Regions from separate parts of the Mesorhizobium album genome, predicted to be linked through region 2. Evidence: riboswitches for the same ligand, from Rfam matches in the RefSeq annotation. Region 2 holds a riboswitch; the other holds the start of a gene.
What was found. A riboswitch is a leader RNA that binds a small molecule or an ion and turns the genes downstream of it on or off. The one in region 2 is predicted to bind S-adenosylmethionine.
Positions count from the first base shown of each region.

Region 1 (7,918 bases), on a different contig from region 2:
ACGGTGTCGCGCTGATCGCGGCGCCGCCGAAAAGCCTGCGCGGCCAGTCGGCCGACATCGCAAAGCTCGACTTGTCGTCCGGAATGGCGCGCGTGACCGTGTCCGGACCGGTCTCGGTCGACGCCGACGGCCTGGTCGACGCCAACCTGACGATCAAGCTCAAGGACCCGAAGGCTGTCGCGGCCATACTCGCCGACGCCATCCCCGAGCACAAAAACGAGATCGAGCAGGGTTTTGCCGGCCTGGCGATGCTTGGCAACGAGCCGTCCATGCCGCTCAAGATCGTCAAGGGCAAGGCCTCGCTCGGCTTCATCCCGCTGGGCAAGATCAAGCCGATCGATTGAGGGCTGCGATATTGGAACCCGTCAGGCTGCTCAGCGTCGGCGCATTCACCCTCGACACGATCCTGCGCGTCGAGACGCTTCCCACGCATCAGGGCAAGTTTATCGCCGGCGACGGCATCCAGATCGCCTCTGGCATGGCGACGAGCGCCGCCTGCGCCGCGCATCGCCTGGGCGCCAGCGTATCGCTTTGGGCGAGCGCGGGTGACGACGCGGTCGGCGATCGGCTGATCGCCGAGATCGAGGCGGAAGGCGTCGACTGCACCCTGATCCGCCGCGTCGCCGGTGCGCGTTCGGCGCTGGCCGCTATCCTCGTGGATGCCCATGGCGAGCGCGTCATCGTGCCGTTCTACGACCGACAAGCGCAGGCTGATCCCGAGACCTTGCCACTTGCCGATCTTTCCGCCTTCGACGCGGTGCTGGTCGATGTGCGCTGGCCTGGCGCCGCCGCACTTGCCCTGACGGCCGCGCGTGACGCTGGCCGTCCGGCCATCCTCGACGCCGATACGGCGCCGGTCGAGGTGCTGGAGCGGCTCTTGCCGCTGGCCTCGCATATCGTCGCCTCGGAACCGGCGGCGCGCATCGTCTGCGGCCACGCGCTCGACCCGGAAAGCACCTGTGCCGACCTTGCCTCGCGCACCGACGCCTTCGTCGCGGTGACGGGAGGCGCCGCCGGAACCTGGTGGCATGACCGGGAAGCCGGTCGCGTGCGCCATGTCGAGGCGCCGAAGGTGAAGGCGGTGGACACGCTTGCCGCCGGCGATGTCTTCCACGGCGCCTTTGCCGTCGGCCTTGCCGAAGCGATGCCGCCCGAGCAGGCGCTGCGCTTCGCCAGCGCCGCCGCCGCGCTCAAATGCCTGCGCTTCGGCGGCCGGCTCGGCGCGCCGGATAGGGCCGAGACATTGGCGATGATGGCGGCCCATTGGCCGCCATCGGAACAGATCGAGGAAAAAGCCTAGGGCTTGGCGCCCGGGTGCTCGATCGCCTGTCTTCCGAAATCCGGCACGTCGATGTCCTGGCCGGCCTCGATGATCGAGCGGCGGATGGCGCGCGTGCGGGTGAAGAGATCGAACAGCTTCTCGCCGTCGCCCCAGCGGATCGCCCTCTGCAGCGAGGCCAGATCCTCCGAGAAGCGCGCCAGCATTTCCAGAATCGCGTCCTTGTTGTGCAGGCACACATCCCGCCACATGGTCGGGTCGGACGCGGCCAGTCGGGTGAAGTCGCGGAAGCCGGAGGCCGAATATTTGATGACTTCCGATTTCGTCACCGTCTCGAGGTCGTCGGCGGTGCCGACGATGTTGTAGGCGATGATGTGCGGCAAATGCGACACGATCGCCAAGGTCATGTCATGATGCTGCGGGTCCATCGTGTCGATGTTGGAGCCGCAGCGCCGCCAGAATTCGGAAAGCTTCTCCAGCGCTTCCGGATCGGTTCCGGGCAGCGGCGTGAAGATGCACCAGCGGTTGTCGAAGAGGTCGGCGAAGCCGGCATCCGGCCCGGATTTTTCCGTGCCGGCCAGCGGATGGCCGGGGATGAAGTGCACGCCCTTTGGCACATGCGGCTCAATCTGTGCGATGACCGAGGCCTTGGTCGAGCCGACATCGGTGAGGATGGCGCCTTTCTTCAACGCCGGTGCGATCTCGGCGGCGACCTCGCCGGACGAGCCGACCGGCACCGACACGATGATCAGATCCGCGTCGCGGACAGCTTCCTTCGCGTCAGTCGTATAGGAATCGCCGAGGCCGAGTTCCTCGGCCCGCTTGAGCGTCGATCGGCTGCGGGTCGCGATGGCGATATGGCGGGCAAGGCCCTCGCGGCGGATGACGCGGGCGAGCGACGAGCCGATCAGGCCGATGCCGACCAGCGCTATTCTTTCGAACATCGGTGATGTCATGGTGCTTCAGCTTTTCAGGAAATTCGTCAGCGCTTCGACAACGCCGCGATTGGCCTCCTCGATGCCGATGCTCATGCGCAGCGCGTTGGGGAAGCCGTAGCCGGTGACGCGGCGCAGGATATAGCCGCGCGCGCTGAGATAATCGTCCGCGGCCGCCGCCGAATGCTTTTTGTCGTCGGGGAAATGGATCAGCACGAAATTGCCGACACTGGGCGTCACGCGCAGCCCGAGCAGGGTCAACTGCTCGCTGACCCAGGCAAGCCATTTCTCGTTATGCGCCACGCTGCGCTCGATATGGGCACGGTCGCGGATCGCCGCGATGCCGGCTTCGATCGCGGTCGCATTGACGTTGAAGGGTCCGCGCACCCGGTTGATCGCATCGACGATGTGCGCCGGCCCGTACATCCAGCCGATGCGCGCGCCGCCGAGGCCGAGCTTGGAGAAGGTGCGGGTCATGACCACGTTCTCGGAGCTGCCCGCCAGCTCGACGCCGGCCTCATAATCGTTGCGCCGCACATATTCGGCATAGGCCGCGTCGAGCACCAGAAGCACGTTCTTCGGCAGGCGGGCATGCAGCCGGCGCACCTCCTGGAAAGGCACATAGGTGCCGGTCGGATTGTTGGGGTTGGCAAGGAACACGATCCGGGTCGCCGGCGTCACCGCGGCGAGGATGGCATCGATGTCGGCGCGCTCGTCGGTTTCCTTGACCGCCACCGGCTTGGCGCCGGCGGCCTGGATGTAGATCTTGTAGACCATGAAGGCGTGCTCGGTGAACACGGCCTCGTCTCCGGGCGCCAGATAGGTTTGCGCCAGGAGCCCCAGGATCTCGTCGGAGCCGTTGGAGCAGACGATGTTCGCCGGATTGAGGCCATGCACGTCGGCGATCGCTTCGCGCAGCCGGCGGGCGGAGCCGTCGGGATAGACGTCGAGCCTGGCAGCCACGTCCCGCGCGGCCTCGATCGCCTTCGGCGACGGGCCGAGCGGGTTTTCGTTCGAGGACAGCTTGTAGACCTTCGCAACGCCTGCCGGCGCGGTGCTTTTGCCCGGTACATAGGCCTCGATGTCCATGATGCCAGCGCGTGGCGTTGGACGTGCCTGATCCTGCTTCATATCGCAAATCCGTCGAGAGGGCCTCTGTCCGAGGCCGCTGCGGAAATACAGGCCATGGCCCGGAATGTCGAGTGCCGGTGCTTGCGCCAGGATGCTAACCCCAAGAGGCTGCCCGTTGACGAAGCGCGGCGCTGGCCCTAGAAGAGCAGCCGGACTTCCCGTGGTGATTTGGCCGGTCGGCTTGCAGCCACGTTAAACAATTCGCTAAAGGGCCGTTTGCAACCTGTAACCGGCTTTGCGAAGGCAAGCCGGTTTTTTGTTGTCCGCTGCCGGCCGGGCGCCGCATCGGCGAAATCGATGCTGGATGGGGAATGCAATGGTCGCTCAGCGTGCTGTAAGGACCAACAACGAGGCCGACAATCCGTCGAGCCCGGTGCTGCAGTTCGGCCCCGACAAGCCGTTGAAGCTCGATGCGGGCACGCTGCTGTCGCCCTTCCAGATCGCTTACCAGACCTACGGCACCCTCAACGACGCCCGCTCCAACGCCATCCTCGTCTGCCACGCGCTGACCGGCGACCAGCATGTCGCCAACACCAATCCGGTGACCGGCAAGCCCGGCTGGTGGGAGGTGCTGATCGGTCCCGGCAAGATCATCGACACCAACCGCTTTTTCGTCATCTGCTCCAACGTCGTCGGCGGCTGCCTGGGCTCCACCGGCCCCGCCTCGACCAATCCGGCGACGGGCCGGCCCTACGGGCTCGACCTGCCGATCATTACCATCCGCGATATGGTGCGCGCGCAGCTGATGCTGGTCGATCATTTCGGCATCGAGAAGCTGTTTTGCGTGGTCGGCGGCTCAATGGGCGGCATGCAGGTGCTGGAATGGGCCGCCAGCCATTCGGAGCGCGTCTTTTCCGCGCTGCCGATCGCCACCGGCGCCCGCCATTCCTCGCAGAATATCGCCTTCCACGAAGTCGGCCGGCAGGCCGTCATGGCCGATCCGGACTGGCACGGCGGCAAATATCTCGATTTCGGCAGGCGCCCGGAAAAGGGGCTCGCCGTGGCGCGCATGGCCGCCCACATCACCTATCTGTCCGAGGCGGCGCTGCACCGCAAATTCGGCCGCAACCTGCAGGACCGCGAGGCGCTGACCTTCGGTTTCGATGCCGATTTCCAGATCGAAAGCTACCTGCGCCACCAGGGCATGACTTTCGTCGACCGCTTCGACGCCAATTCCTACCTCTATCTGACCCGCGCGATGGACTATTTCGACATCGCCGTCGACCATGGCGGACGCCTGGCCAACGCCTTCGCCGGCACCAAGACGCGCTTCTGTCTTGTGTCCTTTACGAGCGACTGGCTGTTCCCGACCGAGGAGAGCCGCTCGGTCGTTCATGCGCTCAATGCCGCCGGCGCTTCCGTCTCCTTCGTCGAGATCGAGACCGATCGCGGTCATGATGCCTTTCTGCTCGACGAGCCGGAACTGTTCGCGGCCATCAACGGCTTCATTGCCTCCGCCGCTCGCGCCAGGGGGCTCAGCCTATGAGCCGCTCGCGACCTGTTTGTCTTGGCCGCGTGGCGACGCCATTGGCTGCAAACGCCCTAAGGCCGGAGGTATGCTCATGAGCGTCAACCGCGCCCAGCGCGTCGATCTCGACGTCGTCGCCGATCTCATTCCGCCCAATTCGCGCGTGCTCGACGTCGGCTCGGGCGACGGCGTGCTTCTGGAACTTCTGCAGGAAACCAGGCAGGTCGACGGCCGCGGGATGGAATTGTCGCAGCGCGGCGTCAACGAATGCGTGGCGCGCGGCCTTTCCGTCATCCAGGGCGATGCCGACAAGGACCTCGGGTTCTACCCCGACAAGGGCTTCGATTTCGTCGTGCTGTCGCAGACCCTGCAGGCGACCCGCAATCCGAAGCGCGTGCTCGACGAATTGCTCAGGATCGGCAACCGCGCCATCGTCTCCTTCCCCAATTTCGGCCATTGGCGAGTGCGCTTCTCACTGCTGATCAAGGGCAGGATGCCGGTCACCAAGGACCTGCCCTATTCCTGGTACGACACGCCCAACATCCACTTCTGCACCATCCGCGACTTCGTCAATCTGTGCGAGGAGCTTGGCGCGACGGTCGAGAAGGCCACCGCGCTGGACGCCAATGGCCAGAAGATCGGCCTGTCGATGCCCTGGTGGTTCTGGAACTTCTTCGGCCAGCAGGCGGTGTTTTTGTTGAAGAGGTAACGGCGCTCGAAACGGTTCTCTTGGCTGGCAAGACTGCCGGGGATATCGATGAGGCGCCAAAAATATTTTGCATTGCTGTTTCTGTCATTTGACAGCGAACGATGGCGGTTATACCGACCTGAATTCAGGCAACCTGGTGAAGCAGTGATGGTCGGCGATCTCCCGACTTACTCAGTCGTCATGGAAATGGAAAACGCCAAGTCGATCGACTGGGACGAGATCGGCGTTGGGCTGACCGCCCTGTCCGATGAAATCGCCTCGGTTTCGGCGGCCGGTTTCGCAAGCCCGAAAGTCATTATCTCGCACCCCGGGCACGACGTAGACGCCCAGTCGCTGCGAGACCATATCAATAGAGAAGCACCGCAGCTGAAAGAGGTGGCAGAGCTTTGCTTCGTCGCCTGTCCCGGTGGCCGTTATTACGAGCTCAAGAACAACGGCATCCTGGCGACCGACGCAGACGTCGTGATCTTCATGGACTCCGACACGGTTCCTGAATCGGACTGGCTCTCGATCCTGCTCAGCCCATTTCGGAATCCCGAGACCGTTTGCGTCAATGGCTATACATATCTTTTCTACGACGACTTCTTCTCGCGAACCTTCGCGTTGATCTGGTTCTTCCCGATGGCTCGGGGAGACAAGAAATTTGCCGCGAAACGGGCGATCAACGCCAACAACGTCGCCTTCCGGCGCGAATGGATTGCCGCCAATACCTTCCCGCAAAACAACGGCTTCAAGGTTTCTTGCACGCTGCTTATGCATCGGCTTCGGCGCGAGGGCCACGAAATCGTCCATGTCGACGCGCGCGTCTATCACTATCCCCCGCGGGGCTGGCGGTTCTTCTGTTGGCGCGCGCTGGTGACCGGCCGGGACGCCGACCGGAAATTCGTCGCGCTTCGTGCTCCCAGCCGCGCCCGACGGATCGTCAAATCGTTCAGCCGCTGGTGGACCATGTCGTGGCGCACGACACGACGCGTGATACGGCACGCGCCGCAAACAGGCATGCCGCTCTGGCAGGTTCCGTTTTCGCTGGCGGTCGGCCTGACCTTTTACACTCTGGCATTTTTCGGCCAGTTCAGCCTCGCTGCCGGCCTCTTTCGTGACAAAATCGAAATCTTACCGGACTATGTCGGGCATAGTTAGAATCATCCGGCACTGAACAAGCACTTTGTTCAGTTCTGCTAGCCGAGCACATCCGTAGCCTTGTGCGGATGCTCGACGCCGTCAACGAAGACGATGTCGGATTCGGAGTTATCGGTGCGCAAATTGAGGATCGCCCGATAGGCGGGAGAATTGTACCAGTCGCGCACATGCTGTCTGTCCGGGAATTCGACGACGATCACGTGGCCCGGCCAGCTGTTCTCGACCACCTCGACTTCACCGCCATGGACAATGAAGCGCCCGCCAAACGGCGCCAGCGTGGCGTCGATTCTTTCGAGATATTCGACGATCCAAGGGCCGGGCGTGACGTGGCGCATATGGGCAACGGCGTAAGCGGTCATGGTCTGCTCCTTCAATTGATCGAAGCCGTCGGACCGGCTTCGTTGGGGAGCAGTTTGCAGAACGAAGGTATTTCGGTCGATTACCTTCGAGGTTATCAAAAACGCCGCCGGCGCCTCACGCGGCAAACCATGACGTCGACCGATAAGGGAACGACTCGGGCACGATTGCGGGCGGAAATGGTGTTGCCCTCAAACCGCAATGCCGCGGAAACCGACCGGAATCCGACACTTCCCGCCGCACCTCGGGATGACACCAAGACCGCTTTTTTGTAGCGTCGGAGCCGAAATCAATCAGGGGCGGGTCAAGGGCGGGCATGGAGGGCCACCATCAAACCCATCCGACAGCAGCAGAACCCGGCTGGTAGTGGCGGCCGCGTGTCGAGCGAAGCGGCTCCGCTGATCACCGTGATCACGCCGACTCACAACCGGCGCAGCCAGGTTGTGCGCGCCGTGGAAAGCGTTCTTGCCCAGACACTTACCCGCTTCGAGCACATCGTCGTCGACGACGGCTCGACCGACGGGACGGCCGCGACGCTGGCCGAAATTCATGACTCCAGGCTGATCTATGTCGGCGCGAAATGGCGCGGCGCCAATGCCGCGCGCAACGCGGGCATCGAGCGCGCCCGGGCGCCGATCGTGACCTTCCTTGATTCGGACGATGTCTATCTGCCGGACCGGCTGGAGCGAACGCTGGAGCGCTTCGACAGGAACCCGTCGCTCGAAGTGCTGATCAGCTCCTACGTCTCGGTGAAGGGCAACCGCAGCAGCAAATGCGTCAACCGCGAGGCCTTGCTCGACAAGAGCACGCTGCAGCGCGCCCTGGTCTCGCAGACGATCTTCATCGCCGGCTCGGCGATAACGGCCAGGCACGAGTCGCTGCTGGCGATCGGCGGCTAT
Region 1 is NZ_JAVIIW010000010.1:102,411-110,328, forward strand. Features, by position in the region: gene RFN28_RS11100 (DUF2125 domain-containing protein) at 1-344, shown strand, start outside; gene RFN28_RS11105 (sugar kinase) at 353-1,300, shown strand; gene RFN28_RS11110 (prephenate/arogenate dehydrogenase family protein) at 1,297-2,235, opposite strand; gene hisC (histidinol-phosphate transaminase) at 2,242-3,354, opposite strand; SAM riboswitch at 3,496-3,573, shown strand; gene metX (homoserine O-acetyltransferase MetX) at 3,662-4,831, shown strand; gene metW (methionine biosynthesis protein MetW) at 4,908-5,522, shown strand; gene RFN28_RS11130 (glycosyltransferase family 2 protein) at 5,670-6,662, shown strand; gene RFN28_RS11135 (DUF1330 domain-containing protein) at 6,701-7,021, opposite strand; gene RFN28_RS11140 (glycosyltransferase family 2 protein) at 7,397-7,918, shown strand, end outside.
Region 1: it holds a riboswitch for S-adenosylmethionine, as region 2 does, so the genes downstream of both, metX (homoserine O-acetyltransferase MetX) here and RFN28_RS32630 (hypothetical protein) in region 2, are expected to answer to the same signal.

Region 2 (7,191 bases):
AGCTGACGGCTCTGCCCCGCTATACTCTCTGGTCACCGCCAAATTGGCATAGAGCGCCCTACTCCTCGCGAAAGTCCTTCAACGTGGCGTGGCGCAGCTTCTCTTCGCCCTTCAGAAACTTTACGCGGCCGACGAGCCCGGGCTTCAGCCACTCCGCCTTTTCCTTCGCCAGCCCTTTCGGAGGGGGAGCGCCGGCCTTGCCTTGCGCGAGGTCCCATAGTTTCTGCCGTTTGTCGGCCTTGAAGGTGACGAAGGCTCCGCCCATGTAGCGGCCCTTGTCAGCCAAGAGCACCATGGTGTGGTCGAGAGGTTCCTGCGTGAACTCGCGACGCAAAATGGAGAAACAAGCTTAGAGAGGGCAGCAGAGCTTTTCAGGTCGGCCGCGAAGCCCTTCCTGGAGCGGGTTTGGCCGCAGGAGTTGTCGCTCGTAACGCCCGGCGTCAGCTCGGCGTTGGCTGATCTGCCCGCAGCCGCAGGCAATGCCTTCGCGGAAGCCGTGGACGCGGTCGGGCGCTTTCTGGTTCCTTTCGAGTGCTGGTCCTTGCACAGTTATGGCTTGCGAAGCATGGCCGCAGAGGCGAACAAGCTCGCCATCATCGACAGCCCCCTAAAGGCTCGGGCCTTGCTGAAACTTCTGGATTTGACGATTGGATCTCAGGACATCTCGGTCATTCCCAATGATTTGGGGTTGGCCCTCGAGCGCATCAGCGAACTGGACAAGAGCCTGGAGCGCGAGTTCGCATATCAGCGGCTGACCACCGCAGCGCGGCGTTAGAAGAGATCGCGTCCCATAGGATTGCTGTGGAGATAGCTGGTCGGAAGAATGTGGCTTAAGTTCAAGCACGGGTGACGATTCAACGCTGGTGCCCGGTGACATGTTGGCGGCAGTCAACGTCCGAATATTTCGCGGGCCGACTAGTTCTCGCACCGAAGGAACACGGAGATCGACTTAGCCCTGTCCGCCAAATCAGCTGAGGATAGAGGCTTGTCTATACTTCCAGCCTCTGTCCCGACGCCGCTGGATTGCAAAAAGCTGATTAGAACCGAGGCCTTAATTGCAAAATTGACGTTTTGTGGAATGTCGTCGATGGCTCCCGCCACCTTCAAGACATTCAGTTTGGACACCACTACGCCAACCACATTCCCATATTGATCTAGGACCGGCCCACCACTGTTTCCGGGTTGAACAGGTGCCGAAATTTGCATGTACCGAGTATCGTCACCGACGCCCGCCAAAGCTGATACATTTCCGGCAGTGAAGTTACCGGCGCTCGCCAGCAAGCCGTAAAGAGGATAGCCAAATGCGGCGATACCCTCTCCCGTACGAACACCCGATCGTAACGGGGCGTGAGCCGATGCCTTTCCTGCAATCTTGAGCAAGGCAAGATCGTTGGCATTGTCTTTAGCGACCAATTGGGCGTTGGCTTGGGGCGCTGCAAAGGCAGCGGCGCTAAGAGTGGAGCAGTTTCCCACCACATGCGCATTGGTTATGACGTAACCCTCTGAGGATACAAAGAACCCAGTCCCCGTCACCCCAACACTTTGCTCTGGCTGCTTCTGCGCGACACCCGTCCCCGAACTAGACTCGGCCGAGGACGAACTTGCTGATTTTGCGCCGGCCGCTGCGTTTGCTGCGGAAGCGCTAATGGTCGCGATCGCCGCCGCGACTTCGGGATCGTTGGGAACAGCTCGGCTGTACGTGATCAGATCGCTTGCGGCAGACGTCAAATCTCCCATTGCGAGGCGGGCAAAACCCCGCTGTCGCAGGGCGGTCAAGTTGTTGGGTTCTTGGGAAATCACACGGGAAAGGTCTTCTATTGCCTCGCCTGTGCGGCCGGCTTCCACTTTGATCCTGGCCCGTTCAATAATGAACCCCGTATTGCTCGGCTCCAGGGAAACTGCTTGGTCAAAATCGCTTAACGCTGCGCTAAACTGCTTCAGACCTTCGAAAACAAGGCCGCGGCTATGGTAGACAAACGCCTCATGTGGGGCCAATTCCACTGCGTGATTGGCATCCGCGAGAGCTTCTTGATAGAGGCCAAGAGATCGTAGAGCAGTCGTACGATTATCGACATAGCCGGCAACTGTCGGGTCCGCCTGGATGAGGCGTGAGAAATCTTTAACAGCCTCGGAGAATATCCCGAGTTGCGCTAACGCATTTCCCCTTCGAAGAAGAAGACGCTCCGTTGTCCTCCTGTCGGGGCTACCTTTCAGTGCAATTGAGCAATAGTAAACCTTGTCATTCGGTGTCTTGGCACGGATACAGCGTTCTACCGGTGAACTGGAATTTTTTCCATACGATGTGCCAACAAGGCAGGCGTTCAGGATCACACCTGCCGCCACAATCCCGCCAATTCGGGAAGCCCAAGCCATTGCGATGCTCCGCGCACTTTCAAGGTACAAACTATCACGACGAATTTGCCAATGACGAGGGCGACTTAAAGACACCCTGACGACAAGGCGCGCCGCGTCCTCGCGGCTGTCATAAGTGCCGACGACGCTGGCGGCGTCGACCACCTGCCGCTCGGGCCGAGCGGCCGCACGCAGCCATCGAGGATCTCCTGCCTATCCCTGCCGGCATCATCGCGATGCCGTTGTCGGTCACGTTGGCCTTTTCTTAACTGCGGTAGTCGTCCGCCTGCCACCGCCGGCAGGAGCGCGGGGGCCAAAATCATCAACTTGCGCATCAGCGCACCTCCTTCAGCTTCATGCTGACCTCCGCGCCTTGCGACGGCGGCGCAGTTGCTGCTCGTCGAGCTTGGCGCGCTGTCGCATCACGGCCTCTGCATGCATATCAGTGGCTGCGCCGGTGGCGGCCTGATGGTAGCCGAACAGTTGCGCGCAACCCCGGCCGCAGAAGTACGGGCTAGTATATTCGCCGTCCCACACGACGGCGCGCTTGATCCAGTGCTCGATGTCGCTGACCCACTCGACGCTCAGCACCGTCCCCTCAGCCAGCCGCTCGACCTCAGCGATGCTGTCTGGAAAGTCTTGGAAACTCCAAGAGCGGTGATAGCGGGCAGCAGCACGCTGCCCAAAGTGAAGATACCGGAACACCCGGTGGATGGTCCGGCCACAGTTACGGCACAACGGACGGTAATTCATGCTGCCTCGCTCGACCATCACTATCCGGCCACGAGGCATCAAGCCGTTCCCTGCTCGCGTGCCGCCACATCTAAGTGAGAGCCGACTGTCCTGCATCCTGCTTGTCCCGTCACCATGCCCTGAGACCCCTCCAAATCACTATAGATCAAACGGGTCCTTCTTCGGCGCTGGACCGGCAACTCCAGTGAAAGGGTCTTTGGGTTGAGAGTTGCGGTTCGCGCCCACGTAGGCATCAACCGCATTTTGGCATGCTCCCATCTCCCTCAGAGCAGCATTCGAGCCCCGAAGACTAAGGTTAAGAACCTGCCGACCGTTGAAAAAGACACGCAAAAAGTGTTTCCGCATCAGTTGCTCAACGAAGCCCGGCTCATTGGTACCTATGGCAAGAGCTGGCAGTGTGCCAAACCTCGTTCCCAAAGCTGGTGATCGCCAGCCAGCTTCATTGTCGATCTGCAGGATTAGATCGTAGTCTTTCCCTTCTTCAATTGAGGTCCAATTTAAGTTACCTATTGCAATGTACATGGCTGCACTTGAACCCGGTTGCAGGAAGCCAACGCGAAAAATAGTGTAGTCCTCATAAAGCGTTGTTACGAAGCACTGAAATTGGAGGGGCCGATCAACGTATACGCTCCAATTTCCAACGTTCTTCCAGAGAGCCGTTTCTACCTCAGCAGCACGAACTTGTGCTGAGGCGATCATTGCAGCCAAACAAGTCACAAGAAGACGCAACCGCATCGCCTACTCCCGCCTCCCGCCAACCCGGCTCTGCTGCTTGTTCAACCAATTGCAAAGCCCTTCAACGAACCATTTGGTTTGCAGATTTATATCAGCGAGGCTTGTTCCGGTCGTTATCTTCGCATCCGAAAACTTGTCGCGAGGTACATATATTCAGAGAAGGAAAGAGGTCCGGGGTCCCAAAGCCAGGGGGCCCAATTCGTGGCCCCCCGCTCTCCGGGAAACCCTCCGTGTTGGAGGCAATGGCAGTTGCCCTGCCTTCAGCCCCTCTTCCTGGCCATGCCTAGGATGAGCGCGTTGTGCACCGCGATCCGTGCTCCGGTCACCGCCGGATGCACATCGCCCTCGAACCGGACACACCGCATACACAGGCGCGCCTCCGCCTCGTTCGGCACCGTTGTCATCCAGCCGCAATAACGGCACGTGTAAGGCTCGATTGGCTCCTGTGGGCCACCCTTGGCCATCTGCGCGGTGTCGGTAGGCGCGGGGTCATCGTCGATCATGTCCGGCATTCCCTCAAATCCCTTCTGCAAGGCGGATCGGAAGCTTCAGATCGATCAACCGGGCCTGCAGGAGAGAAAGCGTGAGTTTGTCCCTTGCATCGACCCACCGGCTATCATCGTTAGCGACATCGCCATTGCAGAATACCAGATGCGGCTCGGCACTCCCTCGCCGGATCGAAGGCCCAAGATCCAGCTTCTTCAGAAGGTGGTAGGCCTTAGCGCAGGGGCCGGTCTCGAGATCGAAGCGCGTCTCCCAGAAGTATCCATCGACATCGCCGTCATAGTCTTCCGGTTCAATGCCGTGCTCTTCGTAAATAGCTTGGATATGGGCTTCAGTCCGATGCGGGATGCCTTCCGCTTCGAAGAACTCGCGCCACGTCGGCGGCGGCGGGCAGAAAACCCACCGGCCGATGGTCAGCATGAGGCCCTGCTCACCGTTTTCGTACCAGTACATCGTCTCGGCGACCTCAGCCGGTGAAGCGAGAAGCGGTTTGCCCGTTCTGTGGACGAAAGCCTGCGCGTCACCAAGAAACGCCGATGTCAGCAGCCCGCCGGCACCAATCAAAAAACCACGTCGTGAGAGCATAAAAACCTCCAGAGTTGACACGCATCTGGAGGGATTAGCGACCTACTGTTGCCCGTTGAGGGCCACATCGTCGTGCCACCGTTGCCGGTCAAGGCTGGTTGGCGGGGCCGAAGCCCTCTCTGGATGCAGGGCTTGATCTAACAAAACGATTGTACTTCGGCAAGCTTTCTCCTCGTGGTGGAGGCCGGAGGCATCGACGGCAACATCAGCCGCCCCGCTGCGGCGATCTCATACGCTGGCATTTCAGGTGGTCAAAACTCTATCGGCTGGCTGCCGCCAATGGCCGAGATGGGTGGTTTCTTGTCGTACGTCTGGTTGACCGGAACGAGCAACCAGCGCCAGTTCTGGACCTACTCGGATCGCGGCGCCAATGTCGGTTTAGCGCCAATTCGGACATCGGTTTGGGTGCGGGCTGGGTGACTTGGCAGAAGTGCCAAGCGGTTCCCGCAGAGGTCCGGTTGATCGAACCTTTCCGAGTCGCAATCCCGCTGATGCTCAGGCGGCGCCAGTGGGATTTACATATGGCACGTAGCGCCGAACCTGATATTTTAGGCTTCTTCGAAAAATCCGGGTGCACACATGGAGCGCCGGCTCACGGCGATATTCGCAGCCGACGTGGTTGGCTACAGCAGGCTGATGGGCCTCGACGAGGTGGGAACGCTGGCCGCTCTCAAGGCGCACCGCCGCGAGATGGCGGACGGCAGGATCGCCGAGCATCACGGGCGGATCGTCAAGCTCACCGGCGACGGCATGCTGGTCGAGTTCCCGAGCGTCGTAAACGCCGTCGCCTGCGCCGCCGAGATCCAGCGGGCGATGCGCGAGCGCAATGCCGGCGTGCCGGCAGAGAGCCGCATCGAGTTCCGCATCGGCATCCATCTCGGCGACATCATCGTCGAGGACAATGACATTTACGGCGACGGCGTCAACGTTGCCGCGCGCATAGAATCGATAGCCAGGCCGGGCGGCGTCGCGGTGTCCGGCTCCGTCCGCGACAATGTCGGCAACCGGCTGGACCTCGCCTTCGAGGACGCCGGCGAGCAGGTGCTGAAGAACATCGACCGCCCCGTCAGGGTCTATCACGTCGATCTCTTCGCCGGGATCGGGCAGCCGCGATCCTCGACCGTCTCGGTCGAGCTCGAGGCCGAACCCGCCGCTGGGGAAAAGCCGTCGATCGCCGTGCTGCCCTTCAACAACATGAGCGGCGACCCCGAGCAGGAATATTTTGCTGACGGCATCACAGAGGACATCATAACCGATCTGTCCAAGATATCGGGCCTGTTCGTGATCGGCCGCAACAACGTGTTCACCTACAAGGGCAGAGTGGTGAAGCTGCAACAGGTGGCCGCCGAGTTGGGCGTGAGGTACCTGCTTGAGGGCAGCGTCCGCAAGGCTGCGCAACGGGTTCGCGTCACCGGTCAGTTGATCGACGGCAAGAGCGGCGGCCATGTCTGGGCCGACCGTTACGACCGCGACCTGACCGATATCTTCGCCATCCAGGACGAGATCACGCACACGATCGTCGATCAGCTTAAGGTCAGGCTGTTGCCGGAGGAAAAGCAGGCGATCCGGCAGGCGCCGACCGAGAACGTCGAGGCCTATACCTATTACCTGCGCGGACGCGAGTTCGTCCACCGCGGCTCCAAATCCTACTACCTGCTGGCAAAGCGCATGTTCGCCAAGGCGATCGAGCTCGATCCGCTCTATGCGCGCGCCTACGCAGGCATCGCCGACTGCGATTCGTTTTTGTTCCTGCACTATGACGTAAAGGTCTCGCTCGAGGCCATTCTGGCTAACAGCGCCAGGGCCCTCGACATTGACCCCAGTCTTGGCGAAGCGCACGCCTCGCGCGGTCTGGCCCTCTCGGTCGGGGAACGATATCAGGAAGCCGAGGCCGAGTACGAGAAGGCGATCGCCCGCAACCCCAATCTGTTCGAGGCGCATTATTTCTACGCGCGCACATGCCAGGCGCAGGGAAAGTTCGAGAAGGCTGCCGAGCATTTTGCGCGCGCCGCTGAGCTCAACCCCACCGACTATCAGTCGATGCTTCTGCTCGTGCAGATCTATCGATCCCTCGCGTTGCGGGACAAGGAACTGTGGGCTGCCCGCGAGGGACTGGAACGGGCCAAGCGGGTGCTTGAAAAGCACCCCGAGAATCCGCGGCCTGCCTATATGGGCGCCAACGCTCTGGTCGTGCTCGGCGACCGCGAGCGGGCGCGGGAATGGGCGGCGCGCGCGCTTGCCATCGACCCCGACGACATTCTG
Region 2 is NZ_JAVIIW010000070.1:9,920-17,110, reverse strand. Features, by position in the region: gene RFN28_RS32660 (hypothetical protein) at 59-295, opposite strand; gene RFN28_RS32655 (hypothetical protein) at 299-775, shown strand; gene RFN28_RS32650 (trypsin-like peptidase domain-containing protein) at 916-2,517, opposite strand; gene RFN28_RS32645 (hypothetical protein) at 2,707-3,105, opposite strand; gene RFN28_RS32640 (hypothetical protein) at 3,244-3,840, opposite strand; gene RFN28_RS32635 (hypothetical protein) at 4,101-4,343, opposite strand; gene RFN28_RS32630 (hypothetical protein) at 4,357-4,929, opposite strand; SAM-I-IV-variant riboswitch at 4,964-5,061, opposite strand; gene RFN28_RS32625 (tetratricopeptide repeat protein) at 5,509-7,191, shown strand, end outside.